DNA from 2 places in the Micromonospora sp. NPDC048040 genome. Region 2 is predicted to be linked to the other one. Evidence: riboswitches for the same ligand, from Rfam matches in the RefSeq annotation. Region 2 holds a riboswitch; the other holds the start of a gene.
What was found. Region 2 has a riboswitch for ZMP and ZTP ahead of ACZ6O2_RS21430 (glycine hydroxymethyltransferase). Riboswitches for the same ligand answer to the same signal wherever they lie in the genome.

Region 1 (5,503 bases), on a different contig from region 2:
TCTCGCACGGCCTCACGAAAACTAGCAGCGCCGCCGTGATCCACCAAACGTATTTCTGTGCAGGCTCCGTGGCCGGATGCCACGGACAGGCCGCATGCGGCTACGGTGCGATTGGAGACGTCCCACGCAGGACGATGCGCCCGCACAGAAACTCCTGCCCGCGCGTCAACCGCGCGCAGTGTCCGGGGCGGCGACCTCCAGATCGGCGATGCTGCCCGACATGATCGTCCGTACGTGCTCGGTGATGTGCTCCACGGGCCAGTCCCACCAGGCCACCGCCAGCAGCCGGGCAACGTCCTGGTCGTTGTAGCGGGTGCGGATGAGGCGGGCCGGGTTACCGCCGACGATGCCGTAGTCGGGCACGTCGCTGGTAACCACGGCGCCCGAGCCGACGATCGCGCCGTGCCCGATCCGTACGCCGGGCATGACCGTCGTGCCGTAACCGAACCAGACATCGTTGCCGACGACGGTGTCCCCTCGGCCCGGCAGCCCGGTGAGCAGGTCGAAGTGTTCTGCCCACGAGCCGCCCATGGTCGGGAAAGGGAAGGTCGAGGGGCCGTCCATCCGGTGGTTGGCACCGTTCATGACGAACCGCACTCCCGTGCCCAGCGCGCAGAACTTGCCGATGATCAGCTTCTCCGGCCCGTAGTGGTAGAGCACGTTGCGCGTCTCGAACGCGGTCGCATCGTCCGGGTCGTCGTAGTAGGTGTACTCCCCGACCTCGATCAGCGGGGACTTCACCAGCGGCCGGAGCAACACCACCCGCGGTTGCTCAGGCATCGGATGGAGGACCGTCGGGTCGGCAGGCACAGGCACGGAAGAAACTCCCATCGGTTGCGGGTCCGTGTCCGCTCCATGATCGCGGCACCACGCCGTCCCAGGACATCGATTTACGCCACGGCGTGACTCATCCGCCGAAAACTCGACCGGGCACCCCGGCCCGCACCACCGTCACCGACCCCGCCGCCGACGCAACCACACACCCACCGCACCCAACGCCACGAACAGCACCACCGAGCACCACAGCACCTTCAACACCCGGCAACCCTCCCACGGCCACGTAGGGTGCAAACGTGCGCCTGGCCACCTTCAACCTGCTGCACGGCCGGTCCCTCACCGACGGCCTCGTCGACCCCGACCGGCTCACCGCCGCCGTCACCGCCCTCGACGCCGACGTCCTCGCCCTGCAGGAAGTCGACCGCGACCAGAGCCGCAGCGGCAAACTCGACCTCACCGCCATCGCCGCCCGCGCCCTCGGCGCCGACGAACACCGCTTCGCCGCCGCCGTCGTCGGCACCCCCGGCGAACAGTTCCGCCCCCTGCGCCACGACGACGACGGACACGGCGAACCCTGCTACGGCGTCGGCCTCGTCACCCGCCACCGCGTCCGCAGCTGGCAGGTCACCCGACTGCGCCCCGCCCCCGTACGCTCACCCGTCTACGTCCCCGGGCCCGGCGGCGGACTCACCCTCCTGCACGACGAACCCCGCGTCGTCCTCGCCGCCGTCCTCGACACCCCACACGGCCACCTCACCGTCGCCGCCACCCACCTGTCCTTCGTCCCCGGCTGGAACGCCCACCAACTCCGCCAGACCATCCGCGCCCTACGCACCCTGCCCGCGCCCCGCATCCTCCTCGGCGACCTGAACCTCCCCGCCGGCCCCGCCCGACTCCTCACCGGCTGGCACCCCCTGGGCCGCCGCCCCACCTACCCCGCCGGGCAACCCCGCGTGCAACTCGACCACATCCTCGCCGACCGCCACGGCATCGACCAGCTCCCGCCCGTCACCGCCGTACACACCCCCCTGTCCGCCATCTCCGACCACCGCCCCCTCCTGGTCGACCTCGGCTGACCACCTGTGGCAAGCTGAACCCGACGCGACTGGCGGCCAGGGGATGGCAACAACCATCGGGGAGCTCCCACGAGCAGAGGTCGACCGCCTGGGCCTCCGCTGACGGAGGAGCACCATGCCCACCGCCCGACTCCTGCCCGGCGCCCCCGTCGCCGAACGCATCCTCACCGACGTCGCCGCCGGCGTCACCGCCCTGCGCGCCGCCGGCATCACCCCCAGCCTCGCCACCATCCTCGTCGGCGACGACGACGCCAGCGCCGGCTACATCCGCATCAAACAGCGCCAGGCCGCCGAACTCGGCTTCGACTCACCCCACGTCCACCTGCCCGCCACCGCCACCCAGGACGACCTGCACCGCGCCATCGCCGAATTCAACACCGCACCCGACGTCCACGGCCTGCTCATCCAGCACCCCATCCCCGGCCACCTCGACTACGACCGGGCCCTGCAGACCATGGACCCCGACCTCGACGTCGACGGCATGCACCCGCTCAACATGGGACGACTCGCCCTCGGCCTGCCCGGCCCGCTGCCCTGCACCCCCGCCGGCATCGAAGCCCTGCTCGCCTTCCACGACATCCCCGTCGCCGGCCGCGACGTCGTCATCCTCGGCCGCGGCGCCACCCTCGGCCGCCCCCTCGCCCTGCTGCTCACCCAGAAACGCCCCACCGCCAACGCCGCCGTCACCGTCGTCCACACCGGCGTCCCCGACTGGGCCACCCACACCCGCCGCGCCGACATTCTCATCGCCGCCGCCGGCGTCCCCGGCATCATCCAGCCCGAACACGTCCGCCCCGGCGCCACCGTCATCGGCGGCGGCGTCCGCTACGAAGGACGCCGCCTACTGCCCGACGTCGACGAGACCTGCGCCGACGTCGCCGGCGCCATCACCCCCCGCGTCGGGGGAGTAGGCCCCACCACCGTCGCCATGCTCTTCCGTAACGCCCTGGACGCCGCCCGCCGCGCCACCGGCCACCTCTGACATCGTCCGGCCCGGCGGCGAACGCCCTCGACGCCGGGCCGACGGACCCCGGGGTGGACCGGCCGCCGTGACACCGGTCCACCCCGACCACCCGCGGGCCGCACCCGGCGCCCCGGTTCCCGGGTCAGGACGCCGGGGAAGCGGGACTCTCGCCCCGCTTCACGCGGGCCCCGCACACCAGCTCGGTGACCCCGCCGAGACCGGCGAACGCAAGCACGTGCCGGACAGTCACGCCCCCTCCCGCGCCGACGGAAGGACGAACCCGGCAAGGACCGCCGCCCCCACGCAGGCGAGGCCGTTCACCCACACCGCGACCCCGACCCCCTGCAGCACACCCGACGCACCGGCGCCGCCCCCGGCAACCGCCGTCACCACCGACGACATCACCGGCACACCCAGCGTGATCCCGACCTGCTGACTCATCGTCGCCAGCCCGGTCGCCAAACCCTGCTCCTCGGCCGGCAGCCCCGAGGTGGCCGTGACCATGAACCCGACGATCGCCACCAGATTCGCCACCCCACCGACGAACGTCGCCGCCAGCAACACCACCAGCCACACCCGGTCGGCACCCAGGAACGCCAACGGCAACGTCGCCGCGGCCTGCACCACGAACCCCACGACGATGGCCCGCTTGCCGCCCACCCGGGCGAGCAACCGAGGCGCCACCATTCCCCCCACCACCGTCCCGACCCCCAGCACCGCGAACGACAACCCCGCCGCGAGCGGCGAATAGCCCAGCACGTCCTGCAGGTACAAGGTGAGCAGGAACACCAGCGACGTCTCCGTCGCGAACGCGAGCAACCCCGCCACGTTCCCCCAACCCACACCACGGCGGGTCAGCACACGCACCGGAACGAGCGGCTCCGCCACCCGCCGCTCCACCATCCAGAACACCGCCAGCAACACCACCGCCGCCAGCAACGACCCCCACGCCCGCGGATCACCCCACGAACGCCGCCCGGCCTCGGTGAGCCCGTACACCAGCGCCAGAAGACCACCGGTCACCGCCACCGCACCCGGCACGTCCAGCCGCGGACGCCGCTGCGGCCGGCTCTCCGCGAGCACCGCCGGCGCAACCGCCAGCACCGCCGCCGCGACCACGACGTTGATGAAGAACGTCCACCGCCAGCTCCACAGATCCGTCAGCACACCGCCGAGAACGGCCCCGGCGGTGAACCCGGCAGCCATCAACGCACCGTTGAGCCCGAGCGCCCGCTCACGCGCCGGCCCCTCCGGAAACGACGTCGTCAACAGCGACAGCGCCGCCGGAGTCACCGCCGCCGTCGCCAGACCCTGCACCACCCGCGCCGCCAACAACACCCCCGCGTCGTCCGCCAGCCCACCGACCAGCGACGACACCCCGAGCGCCGCCACCCCCACCAGGAACAGCCGACGCCGACCGAACAGGTCCGCAACCCGCCCGAACAGCAGCGTGAACCCCGCCGCGCACAACGCGAACGCCGTCACCACCCACTGCAGCGCCCCCAACGACAGACCCACGTCCCGACCGATCGCCGGCAACGCCACGTTCAGGATCGAGAAATCGACCGCCAACGTGAAACTCGCCGTCAACAACACCAGCAGCGCAAGCCGCTGACGGCCCGCCCCACCCCCCTCGACCCGCACCGCATCGACGACCGACGCCGCATCGACCCTCACCATGACCAGGCTTCCCTCTCCCCGGGACGACCCCATGCCGCCCGTCACCCGGACACGCTCGCCGCCCACCCGCAAGCCAGCCAGACCCCTGACCCACGCAGCACCACGCCGCCTAGCACTCCCAGGGCCAGGCACGCCCCTGGCCGGGCCACCACACCGCCGGCAACAATGCAGGCATGAACCCAGGGCGACCCTCCGGCGACCTCCCCGCATTCCTCCGGTCCCGCCGAGCCCGACTCACCCCCGAGGACGTCGGCATCACCTCCTACGGCCTCCGCCGCGTCCCCGGACTACGACGCGAAGAACTCGCCCAACTCGCCGGCATCAGCCCCACCTACTACATGCGCCTCGAGCAGGGCCAGAGCACCAACGCCTCCGACGCCGTCATAGACGCCCTCGCCCGCGCGCTACGACTCACCGCCGACGAACGCGCCCACCTGACCGACCTCGCCCGCCCGACCCGCGCCCGCCGCCGCCGTCCACCCCGCCCCGAACACGCCCGCGGCACCACCATCCGCCTGCTCGACGCCATGCCGACCGTCCCCGCCGTCGTCATGGGACGACGCACCGAAGTACTCGCCTGGAACCGGCTCGGGCACGCCCTGCTCGCCGGCCACCTCGACCCCACCGCACCCGCCCGACCCGCCGACCGACCCAACCTCACCCGCATGCTCTTCCTCGACCCGCACACCCGCGAACTCCACCGCGACTGGCACCAGGAAGCCTGCCGCGCCGTCGCATCCCTGCGCCTGGTCGCCGGCCGCCACGTCGACGACCCCGCCCTCAACGAACTCGTCGGCGACCTCTGCGTCCACAGCGACGAGTTCGCCGCCCTCTGGACCAGCCATCCCGTCCACGGCTGCAGCACCGGACGCAAGCACCTGCACCACCCCGTCGTCGGCGACGTCGACGTCGACTTCGAGGTCCTCCACACCGCCGACGACACCGGGCAACGCCTCATCGCCCACGTCGCCGCCGACCCCCGCTCCGCCGCCGCACTGAGCCTGCT
Region 2 (5,503 bases):
GGCGGGAGGGGGAGCGGTGACGCAGCCGGCAGCCGGGTCCCCCCGGCACGTCGTCGGGGTCGACTTCGGCACCCTCTCCGGCCGGGCGGTCGTGGTGGACGTCGCCGACGGCACCGTGCGCGGCGAGGCCGTGCACGCGTACCGGCACGGGGTGATCACGGAGCGGCTGCCCGACGGGACGCCGCTGCCGCCGGACTGGGCGTTGCAGCACCCCGACGACCACCGCGAGGTGCTCCGGGTCGCGGTGCCCGCCGCGCTGCGGGCCGCCGGCGTACGCGCCGAGGACGTGCGCGGCATCGGCGTCGACGCCACCTCCTGCACGATGCTGCCCACCCGTGCCGACGGCACCCCGCTCTGCGAGCTGCCCGAGCTGGCGGGCCGGCCGCACGCGTACCCGAAGCTGTGGCGGCACCACGCGGCCCAGCGGCAGGCCGCCCGGATCAACGACGTCGCCGCCGCGCGCGGCGAGACCTGGCTGCCCCGCTACGGCGGCCGGGTCTCCGCCGAGTGGCAGCTCGCCAAGGCGCTGGAGGTGCTGGAGGAGGATCCGGCGGTCTTCGACCGCGCGGAGCGTTTCATCGAGGCCGCGGACTGGCTGGTCTGGCAGCTCTGCGGCCGGGAGACCCGCAACGTCTCCGCCGCCGGCTTCAAGGGGCTGCGGCAGGACGGGCGGTACCCGTCGGCGGAGTTCCTGCGCGCCGTGCACCCCCGCCTCGACGGGCTGCTGCCCCGGATCGACGGCCCGCTCGCGCCGCTGGGCGCCCGGGCGGGCGGGCTGACCGCCGAGGCGGCCCGGTGGACCGGGCTGCCGGTGGGCACGGCCGTCGCGGTCGGATCCATCGACGCGCACGTCACCGCCGCGGCGGCCCGCGCGGTCGAGCCGGGCCGGATGCTCGCCGTCCTCGGCACCTCCACCTGCCTGATCATGAACGCGGCGGCGTACCACGAGGTGCCCGGGGTCTGCGGCGTGGTCGACGGCGGCGTCACCACCGGTTCCTGGGGCTACGAGGCGGGGCAGAGCGGCGTCGGGGACATCTTCGCCTGGTACGTCCGCACCGGCCTGCCGGCCGACTACGCGGACGAGGCGCGCCGCCGCGGGCTGAGCCCGTACGAGCTGCTGGACGCCCTCGCCGCCGAGCAGCCGGTGGGCGGGCACGGGCTGCTGGCGCTGGACTGGCACAGCGGCAACCGGTCGGTGCTCATGGACCACGAGCTGAGCGGGGTGCTGGTGGGGCTGACCCTGGCCACCCGGCCGGAGGAGATCTGGCGGGCGCTGCTGGAGGCCACCGCGTTCGGCGCCCGGACGGTGGTCGACGCGTTCACCGCCGCCGGGGTGGCCGTCGACGAGCTGACCGTGGCCGGCGGGCTGACCCGCAACCGGCTGCTGCTGCGGATCTACGCCGACGTCATCGGCCGGCCGCTGCACGTGGTCGACTCCGCGCACCCGGCGGCGCTGGGCGCGGCGATCCACGCGGCGGTCGCCGCCGGGGCGTACCCGGACGTGCCGGCCGCCTCGGCGGCGATGGGCGCCGCCCGCCGCGAGACCTGGCACCCCGACCCGGCCCGGGCAGCCGCCTACGACGAGCTGTACGCGGACTACCGCGCGCTGCACGACCACTTCGGCCGGGGCGGCACCGATGTCCTGCACCGCCTCCGCGCCCGCCGCCACCGCACCCACCGCCCCTGAGGCGCCCACCCCGCGCCGCCGGGCGGGGGCGGGACGGGGACGCCCCCGCGCGGCCGGGCCGGGCGGGGGCGTCGGGGCGGGCGCCCGGTCAGCCGAGGTCGACGGCCGGGTAGAGCGGGAAGCCCGTGAGCAGGTCGCTGGCCTGCTTGCCGACCCGGTCGGCGACGGCCGGGTCGAGGACGTACTTGGCCTTCGACGGGGTGCCGTCCGGGTTCGCGCCCGGCCGGGTCTGGCTGAGCACGGTGTGGATCAGCTCGGCCGTCTCGTCCATCTGCGCCGGGCCCAGCCCCCGGGTGGTCAGCGCCGGGGTGCCGACGCGGATGCCGGAGGTGTACCAGGCGCCGTTCGGGTCCTGCGGGACGGAGTTGCGGTTGGTAACGATGCCCGAGTCGAGCAGGGCCTGCTCGGCCTGCCGGCCGGTCAGCCCGTAGCCGGTGACGTCGATGAGCACCAGGTGGTTGTCGGTGCCGCCGGTGACCAGCTTGCCGCCCCGGCGCAGCAGCCCCTCGGCGAGGGCCTGGGCGTTGGCGACGATCCGCTGGGCGTAGTCGGCGAAGTCGGGGCGGCGGGCCTCGGCCAGGGCGACGGCCTTGGCGGCCATCACGTGCGGCAGCGGGCCGCCGAGCACCATCGGGCAGCCCCGGTCGACCTGGTCGGCCAGCTCGGGCTGGCAGAGCACCATGCCGCCGCGCGGGCCGCGCAGCGACTTGTGCGTGGTGGTGGTGACGATGTGCGCGTGCGGTACCGGGTCGAAGTCGCCGGTGAAGACCTTGCCGGCGACCAGGCCGGCGAAGTGCGCCATGTCGACCATGAAGGTGGCGCCGACCGAGTCGGCGATCTCCCGCATGATCCGGAAGTTGACCTTCCGGGGGTACGCCGAGTAGCCGGCGACCAGGATCAGCGGCTTGAACTCGCGGGCCGCCTCGGCGACCTTGTCGTAGTCGACCAGCCCCGTGGCCGGGTCGGTGCCGTAGCTGCGCTGGTCGAACATCTTGCCGGAGATGTTCGGGCGGAAACCGTGGGTGAGGTGGCCGCCGGCGTCCAGGGACATGCCGAGCATCCGCTGGTTGCCCAGCTCCCGGCGCAGCGCGAACCAGTCCGCCTCGGTGAGGTCGTTGACGTGGCGTGCCTGGGCCTTCTTCAGCGCGGGGGACTCCACCCGGTCGGCCAGGATCGCCCAGAAAGCGACCAGGTTGGCGTCGATGCCGGAGTGCGGCTGCACGTACGCGTGGGCCGCGCCGAACAGCTCCCGGGCGTGCTCGGCGGCGAGCGCCTCGACGGTGTCCACGTTCTGGCAGCCGGCGTAGAAGCGGCGGCCGACGGTGCCCTCGGCGTACTTGTCGCTGAACCAGTTGCCCATGGCCAGCAGGGTGGCCGGGGAGGCGTAGTTCTCGCTGGCGATGAGCTTGAGCGACTCGCGCTGGTCGGCGAGCTCGGCGCCGATGGCGTCGGCCACCCGAGGCTCGACGGCGCGGATCACCTCGAGGGCGCTGCGGAAGGCGGTGGATTCGGCGTTCGGCGACGACATGCGACCTCCAGTGACGTGCGGAAGGCCCAGGCGCTCGGCATGCGTCCTCATGACGGGACCGCTTCCCGATGGTTCTCCATCCCCACGCGCCAGTCACGGCCCACCGCCGATCCTACCGGGTCGGCCGGGCGCGCCCCGGCCCACCTCGGGACCGCCGCACCCGCGGTGTGGTGCATCGACGGGCCCGCGCCCCGCGCGGTTCGCGGTCGTCCCCGGCCGCGCATAGGATCGCGGTCATGGCAGGGGAGGACGGCGGGGGTGGCAGCCTGCTCGCCATCAGCGACCTGCACGTGGGGCACCCGGGCAACCGGGCGGTGGTGGAGGGGCTGCGCCCGGGGTCGCCGGACGACTGGCTGATCGTCGCCGGGGACGTCGGCGACACCGTGGCCGACGTCGAGTGGGCCCTCGGGCTGCTCGGCGACCGCTTCGCGCGGGTGGTCTGGGCGCCGGGCAACCACGAGCTGTGGACCCCGCCGGCCGACCCGGTGGCGCTGCGCGGGGTGGCGCGCTACCAGCACCTCGTCGACCTGTGCCGGCGCCTCGGCGTGCTGACCCCCGAGGATCCGTACCCGGTGTGGCGGGGGTCGGGCGGGCCGGTGCTGGTGGCGCCGCTGTTCCTGCTCTACGACCACAGCTGGCGCCCGGAGGGGTTCGACACCCCGGAGGCGGCGCTGGCCGAGGCGTACCGGACAGGGATCGTCTGCACCGACGAGTTCCTGCTGCACCCCGACCCGTACCCGAGCCGGTCGGCGTGGTCCGCCGCCCGGGTCGCCGAGACCGCCCGCCGGCTCGCCGCGCGGGAGCCGGGGCTGCCGACCGTGCTGGTCAACCACTGGCCGCTGCTGCGCGAGCCGACCCGGATCCTGCGCTATCCGATCTTCGCCCAGTGGTGCGGCACCGAGGCCACCGCCGACTGGCACCTGCGCTTCGACGCCGCCGCGGTGGTCTACGGCCACCTGCACATCCCCCGCACCACCTGGCACGACGGGGTGCGGTTCGAGGAGGTGTCGGTGGGCTACCCGAGGGAGTGGCGGTCCCGGGCCGTACCGCCGGCGCTGCGGCGGATCCTGCCCGCGCCCCCGGCGTGACGACGGGCCCCGGCGCACCGGGGCCCGCCGGAGTCGGTCGGCTCAGGCCGTCACGGCGTCCAGCGACTTCTTGATCGCCTTCGGGTCGGTCGGTGTGCGCGGCGCGTTCGCGCGCAGCTCGACCATCCGCTCGCCGATCTCCTGGAGCTGCTTACGGCCGAGCGCCTCGCGCACCTTCGGGAACCACTCCTGCTCCTCCTCCTCGACGTGGTGCAGGACGTTCTCGATCAGCACCGTGGTCTTGGCGTTGAAGCGCTCGTCGTCGGCGTCCATGGCGAACAGTTCGGCGCAGAGCACGTCGGCGACGTGGTGCTCCTCGTACGACTCGAGGATGTCGTCCTCCAGGTCGGGCAGGAGCTTGCGGACCTCCGGGTACATCACCTCGTTCTCCAGGTAGGTGTGCACCGTGAGGGCCTCCAGGATCTGGCTCACCAGCTTCTGCCGCCGCGCGGCCGGTCCCTCCTCGGCATCCTGGAACGCCTTGAACAGGCGGCGCATCTCCTTGTGGTCCTCTTTTAACAGGACGATGGCATCGGTGGACACCGTTGACCTCCTCGGCTCGTCGGACGCCTCCTCCCGTACCCCAGCCGTGAGCAGCGAAAACGGGTGGGGCCCGGCGGATCACCGCCGGGCCCCACCACGGGTCGTGCCGTGCTGCTACTTCACCACGTTGTACGCGTTGACCATGCCGGCGCCGTAGAAGCCGTTGCGCTGCCCGCCGGAGCAGGTGGCGTCGTAGGCGTTCGGGCCGGCCGCCATCAGCGGCACCGGGTTGTAGACACCGGCGGGGCAGGAGATCGCCTCGGCGGTGTTGCCCAGGAAGGCCGACAGCTGGCCGGGGGTCATGCCCGGGTGCGCCGACAGGGCCAGGGCGGCCACGCCGGTCGCGTGCGGCGAGGACATCGAGGTGCCCTGCTTGTAACCCCAGCCGTTGGTCTTCGTGGTGGTGTTGTAGGTGGTGGACAGGATGCCGTCGGCGGGGGTCGAGCGGACACCCTGGGTACGGAAGCGGGTGTCGCCACCCGGCGCCGTCACGTCGACCGTGCCCTGGCCGTACGAGGAGTAGTAGCTCTTCTCCCCGGTCGGGCCGACCGCCGACACCGTCACCACGCCCGGCGCCTCGGCCGGCAGGTCGAGGCAGGCGTTGGTGAGGTCCTCGCGGACCTCCGGCGTCCCGTTGTTCGGGCTGCCCTCGTCGGT

Region 1: it holds a riboswitch for ZMP and ZTP, as region 2 does, so the genes downstream of both, ACZ6O2_RS16840 (bifunctional 5,10-methylenetetrahydrofolate dehydrogenase/5,10-methenyltetrahydrofolate cyclohydrolase) here and ACZ6O2_RS21430 (glycine hydroxymethyltransferase) in region 2, are expected to answer to the same signal.

Annotation. Positions count from the first base shown of each region.
Region 1 covers NZ_JBVJGT010000014.1:121,116-126,618, reverse strand. Annotated here, with positions in the region: gene ACZ6O2_RS16850 (CatB-related O-acetyltransferase) at 166-831, opposite strand; gene ACZ6O2_RS16845 (endonuclease/exonuclease/phosphatase family protein) at 1,074-1,853, shown strand; ZMP/ZTP riboswitch at 1,869-1,954, shown strand; gene ACZ6O2_RS16840 (bifunctional 5,10-methylenetetrahydrofolate dehydrogenase/5,10-methenyltetrahydrofolate cyclohydrolase) at 1,969-2,835, shown strand; gene ACZ6O2_RS16835 (MFS transporter) at 3,064-4,542, opposite strand; gene ACZ6O2_RS16830 (helix-turn-helix domain-containing protein) at 4,671-5,503, shown strand, end outside.
Region 2 covers NZ_JBVJGT010000023.1:10,884-16,386, forward strand. Annotated here, with positions in the region: gene araB (ribulokinase) at 17-1,687, shown strand; gene ACZ6O2_RS21430 (glycine hydroxymethyltransferase) at 1,776-3,215, opposite strand; ZMP/ZTP riboswitch at 3,233-3,322, opposite strand; gene ACZ6O2_RS21435 (metallophosphoesterase family protein) at 3,452-4,303, shown strand; gene ACZ6O2_RS21440 (hemerythrin domain-containing protein) at 4,346-4,846, opposite strand; gene ACZ6O2_RS21445 (S8 family peptidase) at 4,961-5,503, opposite strand, start outside.